3 regions of the Bradyrhizobium sp. SZCCHNR1043 genome follow, and region 3 is predicted to be linked to each of the others. Evidence: predicted binding sites of a transcription regulator. Region 3 holds the regulator's gene; each other region holds the start of a gene.
The links. The regulator LexA, encoded in region 3, represses DNA repair genes until DNA is damaged. The targets are predictions, from matches to a motif close to TGTTCNNNNTGTGTTCNG.

Region 1 (5,365 bases), on a different contig from region 3:
CAGCAGCCTTATTGTCTTTCCTGCTTCGGCGACGATCCGCTGCTCCTGGGATGCCAGCGGAAGAGATAACGCAATACGATCGCGCAACTCCATCTCCGAGGATGCGAGATACATTTCAGCCCGACGCAAGATCCTCCGGCGCTGATCGTCGGTCGAGGACAATTCCTCGAGCTGCGAAAGCGTGGCGACCAGGAGCTCCCACGTCTTCGGACTGTCCTCCGCGGGCGAGGGCGACCAACCGATAACGCGGGAAACATCGGCAACCCGCGCCGCCACGTGCATGCTCCGGTCAGGACGCAACCGCCATATTTTCTTTCGGCGACCACGCCCCTCTGGCGCTGCTACCGCGATCTGCTCGAAGTCTGGGTGACGGCGCAGAAAGCTACGGGTCAACTCCGGCCCCAAACCGGCATGCTGAGCGAGCTCGTCAATAGTGAATTGTTTGAGCCGACTTGCAGCCGTTAGGAGCCGCAGATCGCTCCCAAGCAGAGCCGAGGCCCGCTCTATAGAATTCATATTGTCAGCCCGAGCTTCACATAACTTGAATATACGGTCAAATGACCGGAAAACAAGGCAGACGCCGCCTTATGCTTAATTTTCCGCAGACTGTTGCCGTAACAGCACTATCGATTCCATTGACATGTCCCTGATTTTCTTGAGATTCGCCAATAGGTTGAATACCGAGCCATCGGTAAGGAACTCGGAGCAACTGTGGAGGGCAGCTTCGGCTCGGAACGGCTCCGCATCCTGACCCAATAGCGAGCCGAGCAGGATGGCCACATCCTCGCGGTCTTCATTGTCGGCATCACTTGCATTCAAGCATGTAGAAAAACGTACGGCTCGATGAGCCAACAAGTCGATTTTCTCGTTACAGCTCCAATTGTCTCGTAGCAGGCGAAACGCATCGCGCGCGCGCTTGAACTCTTTTGCCTCATCATCCGTCAGACAGCCCCGCGGAGTGTAGCGGAATTTATGAATAGCACTCGCCTGATCCTCTATTTCCAACACATCTGCAAGGAACCACTTCGGAAAGGTTCTGGGTGGGCGCTCTAGCCAGTGCTTGCACATCTCAAACGCGAGACGGTCCATCCAAGCTTCGCTCCACAGACACTTCCCGTCCGCGATTGCGCGCACGCGACTATGCAGACTCTGAAAGGCATGACACATGACCTCGTGTGCGAAAATATAGGGAACACCGCACATGGCAGTCCAGTCGAATGTTCCCTGCTTGATCGAAAGAACCACGTAGGAGGTGAGAGCTTCGTCTTGGATCACATCGCAAAAACCACTGATATTAAACTCGCGAAACAGATCGGCGTCCTGATCGCGATGAGTGCTTTCGATTGATAGTCTAATCACCGGGACTCGGACAGCTGCGTCGGCGTAGGCGCGGCACGCCTGCTGGACAATGCAAGCCAAGGAGTCGTGCAATAACGCTATGCAAAGGCCCGCGGAAAGATTTGCCTCATCAATGGCTGGATCACCGCAACAGATCCGCTCCAACTCTCCGGCACATTGCTTGCAATCGACCCTCGCGAACGAACGCGCGAGCTCGTTCAGACGGTTGCGCAGGTCCTCGAATGCCGCGCCGCTTCCCTCAACAACCTCTTCCTTTGCGATCTTAGACAGCTTCTTAAGCGCATCATCGAGTCGACCGCTGTGTTGCTCAAGCCGATCGGCCTCCGCGACCAACAACTTTACGATGTTGTATCTCGTCCTATTGGCCTGCTTGTTCGCCTCAAGCTCCTTCTCCCCTCCGTTGAGCGATCTCGCCTCAAGGGTAATTGAGATCGAGAGTCGAGCGACCAGCGACTTGATCTGTGCTAGCCTTAAATGCCGATTCCGCACTGCGGAGACCCTTGTTCCTCTTTAGATCTATTCGTTCTTTTTCTTTTCGTCGATCTGAGGACCTAATCCGTAGCGCCTGTCCTCAAGTAAGTCGCGAACGAGGGGCTCAAGTACAACAGACCAGAGCTGCTTCAATCGATTTTTTAGCTGCTCTTTGGCGAGATCCTTGAAGGCTCCAAGAACAATCTCGTTTCCCGCCCAGATTGCCATCACGATCAGCACCTCTCCGCCGGTCATACCGGCCCTCTCGGACTGAATCGCAAGCGGCGGAGAAATGAGGCTCTTGAGCTCATTGGGATCAACCCCGAGCACCTCGGCAGCCTTCTTCAGCTCCGTGGGCTTAGCAAGTATCTCATTTTTCCAAGCGTCGCTTAGTGCCGCCTTTAGTTCACTAACCTTCGCAATACCTGGCGCATGTCGGACAACTTCTTCATCCTGGTTCATTAGCCCACCTCAACCGCGTCAAAGCGCGCACGCCAAAACAACCCCCTAGATTGCAATAGTATGCAGCATTTATCTCGACGTGAAACAACCTCCGGTTACCGGCGAGTTTTTTTTGTCCGCGTCTGCTGGATCGTAAGTTTACCGCATGTCAGTGAGCTGTTCAGATTCCGTTCTCCTGTTCGGACACGGCACTAACGCATGACAAAGCGCAAAGGCGAAGAGCTCAGTCACGAAGCGTTCGTGAAGCGCAGGGGGCAACAGCGCATTCTGGCCAAGCTCGGCGGCCGGCGGTATTTAAATATTGGATCCGTCGCTTATCCGATTGCCTTGCCAAAACAACGCAGGGTTGCTCTAAATAGTTGTTTCTCCAAGCCTATCGATACTTTGGTTCTTGCAGGAGCCGACACATGGGGACGGTAACCCGCATCAGGCCCACGCTGTCGCTGGACGACGAGTTCGCCAACTTCGATGTCCGCGAAGAGCTCGAACGTCAGCTGGAGCAACGGCTGCGCGAGGTCGAACTTGATGCCAGGCCCGCACTGAAAGCTTTCCAGCCTGCTGCGGATGCCGACCAACTCTCGCTCATCCATGCACCCCATCAGACCATTCGGCTGATCGCACCGGCCGGCTCAGGAAAAACCCAGACCATCATCAACCGGGTGCTGCATCTGGCCAAAAAGGGTACCCGTCCCGAGCGCATCCTCTGTCTGACATTCGATAACTCTGCCGTCAGGGCTCTACGGGAAAAGGTCACGGAACAGCTTTCCGGCCTCTCTGCGCCGCACCAGAACTTCCAGATAAGTACGCTGAACGCGTTCGGCTATAAGATTTTGCGCGACCATTTTCACGCCGAGCACAAGCAGATCATCGAAGCGCCTCGTGTCTGGCGATTGATCAAAGAGCTGAAGGACACCCTCGCCTCGACAGAGGAGGGCCGCAAGCGGCACGATGCCCTGCCAGCCTCCCTTCGATTCCGCTTCTACAGCGAATTTTTTGGCCTCTTAAAAAATGCTCTCTTCGACCCGCGTGCGACTGATCCGCAGAAATTGGCGGATTTCATGCTCACCAGCAAAGCCGGTGAGGTCTTTTTCCAGCCCGGATCAACCTCCGACGAGAAGAAACTCGTCATTCAGGCTGTCTACTGGATGTTCAAGGAATACGAACGCCTGCTCCAGCGCGAGCGGCGCATGGACTTTGATGACCAGAAACTCCGCGCCGTCAAATGCCTAGACTCGTCCCCCAACGTCCTTTCGTTGGCCCAACACCAGTTTGACGAAATCATCGTCGACGAATTCCAGGATATCAACGAGCTGGATTTCGCCTTTGTGTCCCTGATCGCTCAACGGGCGCGGCTGGTCATCACCGGAGACGATGATCAGGCCATCTATGGCTTCCGGGGCTGCACGCCGCGCTACATAATCGAACTCGAAAAATACCTCGGACGTCAGGTCGAAAGCTTCGAGCTCAAACGCAACTACCGCTGCCCCCGCAATATCGTCGACCACGCTACGCGACTGATCCGCCATAACCAATGGCGCGTCGAGAAGAATCCCATCGCGCACCGTTCAGACGATGCCTCCATCAAGGTGATCGAGTCAACGACGGCCACTGCCGAAGCCAAGATGATCGCCACGACCATCGAACGGGTACGCCGGCGCAACAAGGAGCTCAAATTCTCTGACTTCGCCGTGCTCTACCGCACCAACGCCCAGAGTCTGCCGATCCAGTTGCAGTTCATCCTCCGCGGCATTCCCTACAACGTTCGCGAACAGGACAATATTCTGCACAACAATGAGTTGGAGAAACTACTTGGTGTATTGCGTGCAAAGCTGGCCCTTAGCAAGAACCAGCAGCCGGACCCGGCCGACGCGGTCCTGAGCCTAAGATCTTATTTTCAGTACGTTGATGAACGGATCCTGGCGAGACTCGAAAGGGCCTTCGAGGCCGCGCCTTCTTTCTTTGACGTACTGGCGAGTCGATCCGTGTTGACCCTCCTGCCGAAGCTCCGGGAAAGCCGTTTTGCCTCCGTCATGCAGGACGTCGCGAAGGCGCCCTCACTCTTCAAGACGCTGGATATTCTCGCCAAGGATTTCCGGGGGCTTCGCGGCATGGTCGGCAGCCTCGAGGACGTGATCGATAACGAAGTACCCCTCGGTGAAGTCTACGAATTGGCCGCGAGCTTCCGCGGCCGCGTCGATGCGTTCGTCGACACCGTGGACAACGCCCTCAAGCGCGCAAAAGAGGCCAAGACGGGTGAAGAGCAAGATGGCGTCGCCCTGGCGACCTACTTCAAGGCCAAGGGGCTGCAATGGCACACCGTAATCCTGACCAGCTGCAACGAAGGGCTCATTCCCCACAAACGCGCGCTCGTCGAGGACGAACGGCGACTTTTCTACGTGGCGTTGACGAGAGCCTCTTCGAACCTGATCGTTAGTTACTTGAAGACGTCCTGCAAAACCCGCGTGGCGGCCAGTACATTCCTCACGCAGGCCGGCCTCTATGGCTAGCTCCTACAGCCGCCGCTGCCGAAGCTGCAAACGCTGGATCTCCATGCGGCAGATGCCCCACGGTCAGTGGGTGCCGTTCGAGAACAATGAGCCGCATAAGTGCGAGGCCGTTCCCGCGCAACCGCCCCCTCGGCCTGCGCCGCGGCGACCCGCTCCAATCGATCCGCCTGATTTTCCTGACATCGAGGTTCCGGAAGATGTCGCTGAACCCGCGCGTCCTGCGCCGCCAAAGCCCGAGCCGATCGAGCGCCCATCGCCGCCGCCGCGTCCGAAGGAGCCGCCCCTTTCTCCCGCGCGGCGGCCACACCCATCGACATCCGTCAATCCACAACCTCGACCGCAGCCCCAACCGCAGCCCCCGGGCGGTGCCTCGCCTCAAAGGCCAATCGCTACGCCGCCCGCGCCGGAAGTTGTTGCACGTTCACGGTTACGGCTTGCAGATCTCGTTGGGATCAGCGCCTATGGCATCCTTATGATCTATCTCATGATCGGCGTGCTCCACTCGATCGCCTTTTCGCTTTTCATCAGCCGCGTAACCTGCGCCACCTCCACCAAAGCGATCATCT
Region 2 (5,365 bases), on a different contig from region 3:
CGCTGGTGCGTGAACCGTCGCCTGGTGGGCTCGCCCTAAGACGACAGGACCAGGTTCACCGCCTTCGGGCCCTTGCCCTTCTTGTCCGGCTCTACCTCGAAGCTGATCCGTTGTCCCTCGGTCAGATCCTTCAGGCCCGCGCGCTCCACCGCCGTGATGTGCACGAACACGTCGCGTCCACCGTCGTCCGGCTTGATGAAGCCGTAGCCGCGCTCACCATTGAAGAACTTGACCGTCCCAGTCATGGCCATCGGGAAACTCCTCCCCCGCAATGCTTCCTCCACTGCGCGCTCTGCGCAGCGTCCGACCGGACATCACTTTGATCGGAAAGCGTTGGCCACCTTAACGCCCAGCGCTCGCCACGCCGGATCGTCTGGATCTTGTTAGGCCTTGATCACCCCGCCGCAACCATTCGCGGAAGCGGAACGTAAAGCCAGTCTTACAATTAGACACAATAATACGGTTCCGCGCCGATTGACTACGGCTTTTCGACCAGTCGCCGTTTCAAGCTTTGGGGAATTCGATCCGGAAGCGCGCCGCGCCGCCCTGGCCGAGCGGCTTCTGCAGTTCCTGCAGGATGAGCTTCAACTCGTCATGCAATGTCCAGGGCGGGTTGACGATCAGCAGCCCGGTCGAGGTCAGCGCCTCGCCTTCGATCTGCGGCGCAACACTGAACTCGATCCGCAGCACCTTGCCCGGCGGCTTGGCCGCGGCCGCGAGCGCCGCGACGCGATCGGTCAGCTCTTCCGTCGCACGCCGGTTCTTGGCGGGATACCAGAGCACGTAGATACCGGTGGTCCACTTTGCGAAGGCCGCAGCAAAGCGGTCCGCGAGCCGCTCGAACTCATCCTTGGCCTCGAACGCCGGATCGATCAGCACCACGCCCCGGCGCTCGTTTGGCGGCACGAAGGCGGGCAGGGCGACCCAGCCGTCGAGATCGACGACGCGGGCCTGGGTGTCGCGGCGCAACTGATCGATCAGCTGCTTGCGGGGGATCGGCGCGAGCTCGCACAGGGTCATGCGGTCCTGCGGCCGCAGCAGCGCGCGCGCGATCAGCGGCGAGCCGGGATAGGCGACGAGCTCGGCCTTCGGATTGAACGATCTGATGATGTCGAGATAGGGCGACAAGAGTGCATAGGCCTGCTCGGAGAAGCGCGCCTGCAGCACGCGAGCGATGCCGGTGAGGAACTCGCCACTGCGGATGGCCTCGTCGCCGGTGAGATCGTACAGGCCTGCGCCGGCATGGGTGTCGATCACCCGGAACGCAGCGGGCTTCTCCTGGAGGTAGATCAGGATGCGCGTCAGCACGATGTGCTTGATGACGTCGGCAAAGCCGCCGGCGTGAAAGGCGTGTCGGTAGTTCATGCGGCACGAGTTACGCCGTTCCGCGTCAAAAGGGTACCCCGTCGATGCGCCGGATGGATCCAGAGAGCATCGGATCAGCGCCGCGGCGAGAGGCGCCGCAGGCCGACGCACTGCGGTCGCCCGATTCGGCCGTCGCTAGCCGCCGCGGACCGGCGGCATGTTGACCTCGTCGCGCCGGCAGGCCTGGCGGTCGATCTCGTCGCAGTTGCGAAACTCCAGATCCTTCGACAGGCAGATCCGGACCTCGCTCAGCCTGGTGCGGTTGCAGGTGACGGCAATGCCCGATGTCGTGAGCTTGGGGTTGGCCTTGATGAAGGCCTCCTCGACCGCCCCCGGCGCCACCGTCTTGGCCTCCGCGAGATCGAGGAATTCCGGCGGGATCTTGATGGCGGCGCGGGCCTTGCGGATGATTTCGAAGTAGGCCTTCGCGGACAGGCCGGCGCAGGTGCCGTGCTTGTCCCACTCGTTGTAGATCAGGCCCGGCGCCGGCATCAGGTCGAGCATCGAGGTCATGATGTTGCGCGGCAGGCGCGGCGCCGGCTGCTCGCAATATTCGGGGTAGCCGTTCTCGTATTGCGGCCACAGCCCGTGCACGACGAACGAGTAGGGCCGGCCGCCGCACTGCTGGGACCGGTTGCCGCGGCCGCCTCGCTCCTCGGCTTCGGCACAGTACGAGGGCGACCAGGATAGCGAGAGAACGTAGAAGTCGAACGCGCCCGGCGCGTTCTGGCGACGGTCCTGCGCCTCGGCGGAGCCAGCCGCGAGCACACCCACCAAGAGGGCAAAGCAGGCGATCGTTATGGACAACAGGACGGCAGGTCGGCGCAGGCAATCGAACATGGCGAACTCCCCGGACAATGCCAGGAGCCTAGCAGCGCGTTGGAACATTTCAAGAACAAAATGGCTGCCCCGAGGCAGCCATTCGTCAGCCGGCCGCCCGCGCGAGCGGCCGATGGTCCGACAAAATCGAATCAGGGCTTGGCGGCGCGGCAGGCCGGATTGAAGGCCCAGTTGCGATCGAGGCCGACGACGCAGAACTCGACGCCCTGGTCATAGCCGGCGAAGCCGCCATCCTCGATGATCGAGAAGTTGACGGTGCGCGCCTTGCCGTCGCTGATCATCACGCTGCCGGTGCAGAAGCGGCGCGGAATATTGTCGGACTGCCAGGGGCGGAAGGCGATCTCATGGACGTTGGCGACGCCGGTGATCGTCAGCGAGGAATTCCAGAAGGTGCTCTCCTTGTCCTGGAATCGCGACACGATGGTCGGAATGGCCGCCTCGCAGGGGGCAACCCGGCCTTCGTACTTCGGACCGGAGAGCCAGAAATTCATTTCGAGCGGATTGGCGGCCTGAGCCGGGGCGGTGGCGACGATAGCGGCAAGCAGCGCGCCACAGGCGGCGCCGAACATCTTGAAAGGTGAGCTGAAGTCGCGCATGGGCCGTCCGCAAGGCTGATCCGGGAGCGTGGACCGTGCCGCGGCGGCCACAGGAGGTCAAGTGCAACGCGGCAACACTCCACGATTAGTCCTGTTAACGCGAGGCTGGTGTTCTTTTCTTGACCGCACAGGACCTTTAGGATGGCAGGCCAGCTCGAGGAGAATGCAATGCGGACGCTGAAGGCCGGATTCGTGAAGACTGCAGGCCTCGTGGCCGTCGGGATGCTGCTGGCTACCGCATCGGCCCACGCCGACGTGGTGCCGCCCTTCAAGGGCAACGACACCGGCGGCATCATCGCCTACCAGCTGGCCCAGCGCACGGATGCGCGCCAGCTCGCGGTCGATCATTGCGCCTCCTACGGCAAGGTCGCGAAGTTCCGCGCCGTCGATGCGCGCTACGGCGGCTACGTCTCGTTCGCCTGCCGCTGGGTGCCCTATGGCTCGGCACAACGGCCGCTGCGGACGCTGTACTAACGTTCTCCTAATTGCCATCTTTTGGCGGCATTCGCTCCGACATCGCGCAACGAGCCGGAACGGAACACATGACCTGCACACGCACTGCCATCGGCCTTCTGGCCTGCTGTCTCCTCAGCGTGACCGCGAGTCACGAGGCCCGTGCCGTGGACCTGCCGGTGCGCAAGGCGGGCCTGTGGGAATTGAAGATGGTCAGGTCCGGCGGCCAGCTGCCGGAGATGACCATGCAGCACTGCACCGACGAGACCACCGACAGGGACATGAACAACATGGCCTCGCCGATGGCGCAGCAGGTCTGCTCCAAGCAGGACATCCAGAAGACCGCAACCGGCTATGTCAGTGATGCCGTCTGCAGCTTCGGCGGCATGAACACGACCTCGCATGCCGACATCACCGGTGACTTCAACTCGGCCTACACGGTGAAGACCACCTCGCGCATCCAGGGCGGTGCCGCCGGCGCCGCCAAGGAGACCGCGATGACCATCGAGGCGAAGTGGCTCGGCGCCTGCAAGCCCGACCAGAAGCCCGGCGACATCGTCATGCCCGGTGGCATGAAGATGAACATCAAGGACATGAACAAGCTGAAGAACCTCATTCCGGGTGCCAAGCAGTAGGCGGGCGGCCGTTGCGTTTGGCGGCACGAGCGCAGAGACATGGATCGTCGCTCATTCGCGGACGCAAAGCACGATCTTCCCGATATGTCGGCTCGTCTCCATGCGGGTGTGCGCATCGGCCGCCTCGGACAAGCGATAGATGCTGTCGATGTGCGGCCGAATGGCCGTCCCGAGAAGGGGCCCGACGCGTTGCCGCAGGTCGGCCGCGATGCGTCGTTTGAGGTCCAGTGCCGTCGAACGCAGGAACGCGCCGGTGATGCTGGCCCGGCGCGCCATCAGGCCGCGCAGCGGCACCGCCAACTCGTTCCCATGTCCGGCTGAGAGCAGGGCGATCCGTCCGCCCATTGCGAGCGCCACAAGGTCCTGCGCGATGTGAGCGCCTGCGGAGGTGTCGAGGATGCAGTCGACACCGTGCATCCCCGTCGCCGCGCGGATCTGCTCGGCGAGATCAGGATCGGCGTAGTCGAACACGGCGCTGCAGCCGAGCCTGAGCGCCGCGGCGCGCTTCTCTGCGGTGCCGGCGGTGGCGATGACGGGATGACCCAGCGCGCGCAGGAGCTGGATCGCGATCGTGCCGACGCCGCTGCTGCCGCCATGAATCAGGGCCGTCTCGCCGGGCATCATGCGCATCAGCTCGAAGAAATTGAACCAGGTCGTGAACAGCGCCTCGGGCAGGGCGGCGCCTTGGATCAAGTCGAGGCCGCTCGGCAAGTCCAGGGCAAGATGCTGATCGGTGGCGACGTATTGCGCGTATGAGCCGCCGTCGGTCAGTGCGATGACCGCTTCACCCAATCGTCCCGGAGGAGCGTTGGCACCGCAGGCTACGATGCGCCCCGAGACTTCCAACCCCGGCACGGGATTGGGCTCCCGCGACGGCCCGGCAGCGCGCTGGTTGCAGTCATGACGGTTGATGCCGGCGGCTGCGACCTCGATCAGCACATCGTCTGGTCCGAGGCGCGGGACCGGCCAGTCCTGTCGCTCCGACAGGACCTCCGGGCCGCCCGCGGCGGTGATGATGACGGCGCGCTGATCGTCCGGAATCATGCTTGGTCGCTCATGTGCTCACTTGCCGACCAGGCTGCACTTGCTGCGGTCGAGCGGGCGAAACGCCTGATCGGGGGCGATCTTCGTCACCAGCTTGACGAAGTCCCAGGGGCCCTTCGATTCGGCAGGGGTCTTGACCTGGACCAGATACAGGTCGTGCACCATGCGCTGGTCGTCGCGGATCTGGCCGTGGTCCGCATAGGCGTCCGAGACCGGCGTGGCTTTCATCCGGGCCATCACGCTTGCGCCGTCGTCGCTGTCGGCATCCTTCACTGCCTGCAGATAGTGCCGCACGGCCGAATAGACCCCGGCATGTATCTGTGACGGCATCGCCTTCCGGCGCGCGTAGAACGCGTCGGAGAAGCGGCGCGCGGCGGGGGAGGCATCCTCGAAGAAGCTGGTGACGATGAGATCGCCCTGCGTCGCCTTGAG
Region 3 (5,365 bases):
GCTGCTTCGACGCCGTCGCACAGCGGCACAGATCCCAGCTCCTGTTCGAGCAGGCGCTGAGCTGCGTCTACAATCCAAAGCGCATCGCGATGAAAACACCGATCAGCCTCGCCGACTATCTGTCGCTTCCGCACGCGCTGGTGACGCTGACCAACAGCCTGCAGGGCTGTCTGGAGGCGGCGCTGGATGAGATCGGGACCGAGCTCAACGTGGTCTCGGCCTCCTCGGAATTCCTCAGCGTGCTGGCGACGGTCGCCGCATCACCGGTGATCACGACGATACCGACCAGGATGGCAAAGCTCTACGGGCCGCGATTTGGGCTGACGCTCTGTCCCGCGCCGTTGAAGCTGCGGCTGCCGGCCGTCTCGATGGTCTGGCCGCTGCAGCTCGATCGTGATGCAGCATCGGTCTGGCTGCGGAACATGGTGGCGGATATCCTGCACACGACCGAGCGCGCCGCCTGTCGCGCAGCTGCTGGATAGAACGCGGGGCGGGAGCTAACCGGAACGGCGCATCGGCCAACGCCTTGGCACTGCGGTCGACCTTCTGCGCACTGATTGCAGGGTTTCTCGCGCGGTCGTGAGGCAGCGGCCCGGACGCGGCCAACATCAGACGATCAGAAGGCAGGAAGCGGCCTGAGCCCTTGGCCGAGCCGTGCGCGTTCGGTTAGAAGGCGACTCATTCGATCTGCCGTCTCCATCCGAAGGAACTCTCATGGCCCTGATGCCGGTGTCTGATGCGTTGTCCGCCGTGCTCGCCGGCGCGGAGCCGCTGGCCGAGGAGCTGGTGACGCTGGACGAGGCCCATCACCGCATCCTGGCCCGCGACCTCGCGGCGCTGCGGACGCAGCCGCCCGAGGCGATGTCGGCGATGGACGGCTACGCCGTGCGCGCGGCGGACGCAGCCCAGGCCAAGGTGCGGCTGAGGGTGATCGGCGAGGTCGCGGCGGGGCGGCCGTTCGATCGCGTGGTCGGACCCGGCGAGGCGGCGCGCATCTTCACTGGTGGCGTTGTCCCTGAGGGCGCCGACGCGGTGGTGATCCAGGAGGACACGATCGCCGAAGATGGCCACGTCGTGATCACCGAGGCCGCGATCAAGGGCCGGCACATCCGGCCCGCCGGCGTCGACTTTCATGAGGGCATGGTGCTGCTGAAGGCGGGCCGCCGGCTCAGCGACCGCGACCTGTCGCTGGCGGCCAGCATGAATCATCCGGCACTGCCGGTGCGGCGCCGGCCGAAGGTGGCGCTGCTCGCCACCGGCGACGAGCTCGTGATGCCTGGCTCGACGCCCGGCCCGGGCCAGATCGTCTATTCCAACGGCTACGCCCTGCGGGCGCTGGTGCGCAGCGAGGGCGCGACACCGATCGATCTCGGCATCGCCGCGGATACGATGGAGGCCACGATCGCCGGGATCCGGCGGGCGCGCGAGGCCAAGGCCGACATCCTGATCACGACCGGCGGCGCCTCGGTCGGCGATCACGACCTCGTCAAGCAGGCGCTCGAAGCCGAGGGCGTCGAGATGGCGTTCTGGAAGATCGCGATGCGGCCGGGCAAGCCGATGATGCACGGACGGCTCGGCGACATGAGGGTGATCGGACTGCCCGGCAATCCGGTGTCGTCCTATGTCTGCGCCATCCTGTTCCTGGTGCCGCTGATTCGGCGGCTGCTCGGCCGCGACGAAGCTCGCATGCCACGCGAGACCGCCCTGCTCGGCCGCGAACTCGGGGCCAACGATTCGCGCGAGGACTATCTGCGGGCGCAGCTCGAGGAGCGCGCCGACGGCACCCTGATCGCAACGCCGGTGACCCAGCAGGATTCGTCGCTGCTCGGCAATCTCGCGCTCTCGCAGGCGCTGGTGATCCGGCGGGCGTTTGCGCCGAAGGCCGCCGCCGGCAGCCCGTGCGAGATCCTGCGCCTGCCGAGCTAGGCCGTTTCCCCCGGCAAAGCCCGGTCCGTTCACTACAATTTAAGGATTGCGGAACACACATCGAACATATAGTGTCCGTTCATGATTTGTTTTTAGTATGTTGCGGGCGACGCGATGATGGTCCGACTCCAAGGCGCTCTCAGCCGGTTTGTGCTCAAGGCGCAGCTCCTGGACTCGGACGACAACAAACTGGGGACCAGGTCGAGATGCTGACGCGCAAACAGTACGAACTTCTGCGGTTCATCAACGAGCGGCTCAAGGAAGCCGGCGTGCCGCCGTCCTTCGACGAGATGAAGGATGCGCTCGATCTGCGCTCGAAGTCCGGCATTCATCGCCTGATCACGGCGCTCGAGGAGCGCGGCTTTATCCGCCGGCTGCCCAACCGCGCCCGCGCGATCGAGGTGATCAAGCTGCCCGAGCTGTCACAGGCTGCCAACAACCGCCGCGGCTTCACCCCATCGGTGATCGAGGGCAATCTCGGCAAGGTGCGCACCAGCACTCCCGCGCTGGACGATGGCGAGCGCCCCGTCGCGGTGCCGGTGATGGGCCGCATCGCCGCCGGTACCCCGATCGAGGCGCTACAGACGCGCAGCCACACCATCAGCGTGCCTGCCGACATGCTCGGCAACGGCGATCACTATGCGCTCGAGGTGCGCGGCGACTCCATGGTCGATGCCGGCATCCTCGACGGCGACATGGCGCTGATCCAGCGCAACGAGACCGCCGACACCGGCGACATCGTGGTAGCGCTGATCGACGATGAGGAAGCGACGTTGAAGCGCTTCCGCCGCCGCGGCGCATCGATCGCGCTGGAGCCGGCCAACACCGCCTACGAGGTGCGCATCCTGCCGCCCAACCGGGTGAAGATCCAAGGCAAGCTGGTCGGGCTGTATCGCAAGTACTGATCGCGGACGCGATCGGTCGATCGGCGGCGAGCGCACGCGCTTCTCCGCCGATCGAAATTGGTCACGCGCGAATGCACCTCAGGATGTGCAGCGCGGCATGCTCAAACGCTTGTGATCGCCCGCGGGCGCACGCGGTGCAGATCAGCGCAGAATTGCCGTGAAGCGCGCGCTAACATCTCCTCGATGTCCACTCTGATAGAGGCCTGCGCCTGTCCGGGGGGAGCGTGGGTCGGCTATCTCTCAACGAGGAGCGATCCGATGTGTGACTACAGCCTCCATGCGGTTGCGTCCCGTCCCGCCAAGGTCGGCGAGACGTTGATCTCGACGACGTTTCGCGGCACCGCCACCCGCGGCTTCGCCCTCGAGAGCGAGCCGACCGTCGCAGTCTGCATGCTGCCCGGCACCGAGTTGGCATTTGTCGAGGACGTCCGCTACGACAGCCGCTGGCTCTGGACCCGGACGATCCGCGAGCGCGTCGCGAAGTTCAACAGCATCGAGACGCACATCCCCGATCGCCATCACGACGCGATCGAATTCGCCGACGGCCGCCACGTGCTGGTGACCCAGCTCTGCGAGGGCCAGCGCGTCACCGTGCTACAATTGCCGGTCAGCAAGCAGCCGGCCGAGCGCCGCCCGGGCATGGCGGAGGACGTTCCGGCTTCGCAGGCCACATCGATTCGCCGCATCAGCATCACCTGAGCGCCTGCGCGTCCGCATTTCTCTCGGCCATGAGCGAGCTTTCGGCCGGGGGAGATTTGGTTTCTGCAAGCGCAAGGTCTTTCCGGCGAACCTCACGCTCCGGCATCGCATCGAATAGGAACGACATCCCTCGGCCAGCATTGTGTGCCGGGGGAGCTTGCCGCCGTGGTCAACAAGATCGATTGGAACAAGGCCGGCCGGCTCTCCGAGTCCGGCCGCTACATGCTTGCGTTCGGATGGCTGACGGTCACGGCTGATGACATCGCCATCTGGCAACGCTATCCGGGCGCTGCGTTCACGCTGGTCGAAGGTCCCTCGCTGTTCGATGGACCCGATGACACCGTGTATCATCTCGGCACGTTGTATCATCTCAGCACGTTCGAGCTGTCCGGCGCTCAATCCTGCTCGCCCTGCTCCGTCTCCGGCGGCGTCGCGTCCTGAAGCCGCGACACCGGCGCACGCGGCGTCAGCGTCGTGTCGAACTCGCCGGCCTCGGCGGGCGCCGGCCACCACGGGCGATCGGTGCCGCCAGCGCGCACCGGCGTGACGGAGAAGCCGGTGCCCCGCTGCACCAGCATCAAGGCGCCCTGCTGCTGCAGGCGCTGGCGATCGATGACGGCCGCCGCGCAGGATGACGGCGCGGCGCGCGCGGTGACGATCAGCGCGGCACGGGCGCAATCATCGTCGAGCGCCTCGGCGCGCAGGGTCAAGGCGGCGAATCGGCCGTCGGCCATCGCGACCACGCAGCCCGCCTCGTCGCAGGAGACGCCATCGGCGAGCGATGAATCCGCCGGCAGCCGGGCATCGGCGTCGGCCGCGAGCCACTCCTTGGTGGCGAACACGTCCTTGCCGGTGCGCATCACATGCAGGCGTCCGTCACGGCCGCGCACCGCCACCGCGCGCCCATCGCCGGCGATCAGCACGTCGGGCAGCGGCGTCGTGGCGGCCCACGCGGTGGCCACCACGAGCCCGACGGCACCCGACCAGCGCAGCGGTGTGCGCATCAGGCCGATCAGGATGACGCCGAGGCTGGCCAGGATCAGCGGACCGATGCCGAAGCCCGGGATGCGCCCGACCGCGCCAGGCAGCGCCGCCACCCAGCGCGTCACCGCGATCATCCAGTCGATGCCGAGGCCCATCAGCGTCCACCAGGGACCGTCGAGCCCGAACGGCGCCGCCAGCAGGCCGAGCAGTCCGGCGGGCATCACCAGCACCGAAACCACCGGCATCGCCGCGAGATTGGCGAGCACGCCATAGGGCGTGACGCGATGGAAGTGGAACGCGGCATAGGGCGTGGTCGCAAGCCCCGCGATCAGCGAGGCCAGCAGCAGCATCGCAAGCTCGCGGCCGCCCCACAGCGCGATGCGCTGCGTCGTGGAGCTGTCCGGCCTCGCAAACAGTTTGGGCAGGCCGAACTGCACCAGCGCGACCAGGCCGAGCGTCGCCGCGAACGACATCTGGAAGCTCGGATGCACCAGCGCTTCGGGTGCCGCGATCAGCACGATCATCGCCGCGACCGCGAGCGTGCGGAAGGTGACGGCGCGGCGATCGACCATGACCGCGATCAGCACCACGGCCGTCATGAAGAACGATCTCTGCGTCGCGACCTCCGCGCCCGACAGCAGCAGGTAGAACGCCGCCGCGACCAGCGCCGCCGCGGCCGCCCATTTCTTGATCGGATGGCTGATAGTGAGGCCGGGGATCAGCGCAAGCAGCGCGCGCACGGCGAAGAACACGACGCCGGCGACGACGGCCATGTGATAGCCGGAGATCGACAGCACGTGGCCGAGGCCGGAGACGAACATCGCATCGTTGACATCGGGCGTGATGGCGTC

Region 1: a site for LexA is predicted at 2,450-2,467, ahead of QX039_RS21440 (ATP-dependent helicase). Genes of this name have one in related genera too.
Region 2: a site for LexA is predicted at 2,246-2,263, ahead of QX039_RS12320 (ribonuclease T2). Genes of this name have one in related genera too.

The regions. Positions count from the first base shown of each region.
Region 1 covers NZ_JAUEYN010000012.1:52,121-57,485, reverse strand. Annotated here, with positions in the region: gene QX039_RS21455 (hypothetical protein) at 1-276, opposite strand, end outside; gene QX039_RS21450 (hypothetical protein) at 592-1,848, opposite strand; gene QX039_RS21445 (hypothetical protein) at 1,876-2,292, opposite strand; gene QX039_RS21440 (ATP-dependent helicase) at 2,700-4,799, shown strand; gene QX039_RS21435 (hypothetical protein) at 5,284-5,365, shown strand, end outside.
Region 2 covers NZ_JAUEYN010000006.1:144,796-150,160, forward strand. Annotated here, with positions in the region: gene QX039_RS12310 (cold-shock protein) at 36-251, opposite strand; gene QX039_RS12315 (23S rRNA (adenine(2030)-N(6))-methyltransferase RlmJ) at 505-1,365, opposite strand; gene QX039_RS12320 (ribonuclease T2) at 1,501-2,205, opposite strand; gene QX039_RS12325 (hypothetical protein) at 2,337-2,801, opposite strand; gene QX039_RS12330 (hypothetical protein) at 2,970-3,275, shown strand; gene QX039_RS12335 (DUF3617 domain-containing protein) at 3,344-3,889, shown strand; gene QX039_RS12340 (NAD(P)H-quinone oxidoreductase) at 3,941-4,933, opposite strand; gene QX039_RS12345 (ABC transporter substrate-binding protein) at 4,952-5,365, opposite strand, start outside.
Region 3 covers NZ_JAUEYN010000005.1:115,316-120,680, reverse strand. Annotated here, with positions in the region: gene QX039_RS10285 (LysR family transcriptional regulator) at 1-482, shown strand, start outside; gene glp (gephyrin-like molybdotransferase Glp) at 715-1,926, shown strand; gene lexA (transcriptional repressor LexA) at 2,133-2,831, shown strand; gene QX039_RS10270 (hypothetical protein) at 3,090-3,530, shown strand; gene QX039_RS10265 (hypothetical protein) at 3,696-3,971, shown strand; gene QX039_RS10260 (ComEC/Rec2 family competence protein) at 3,926-5,365, opposite strand, start outside.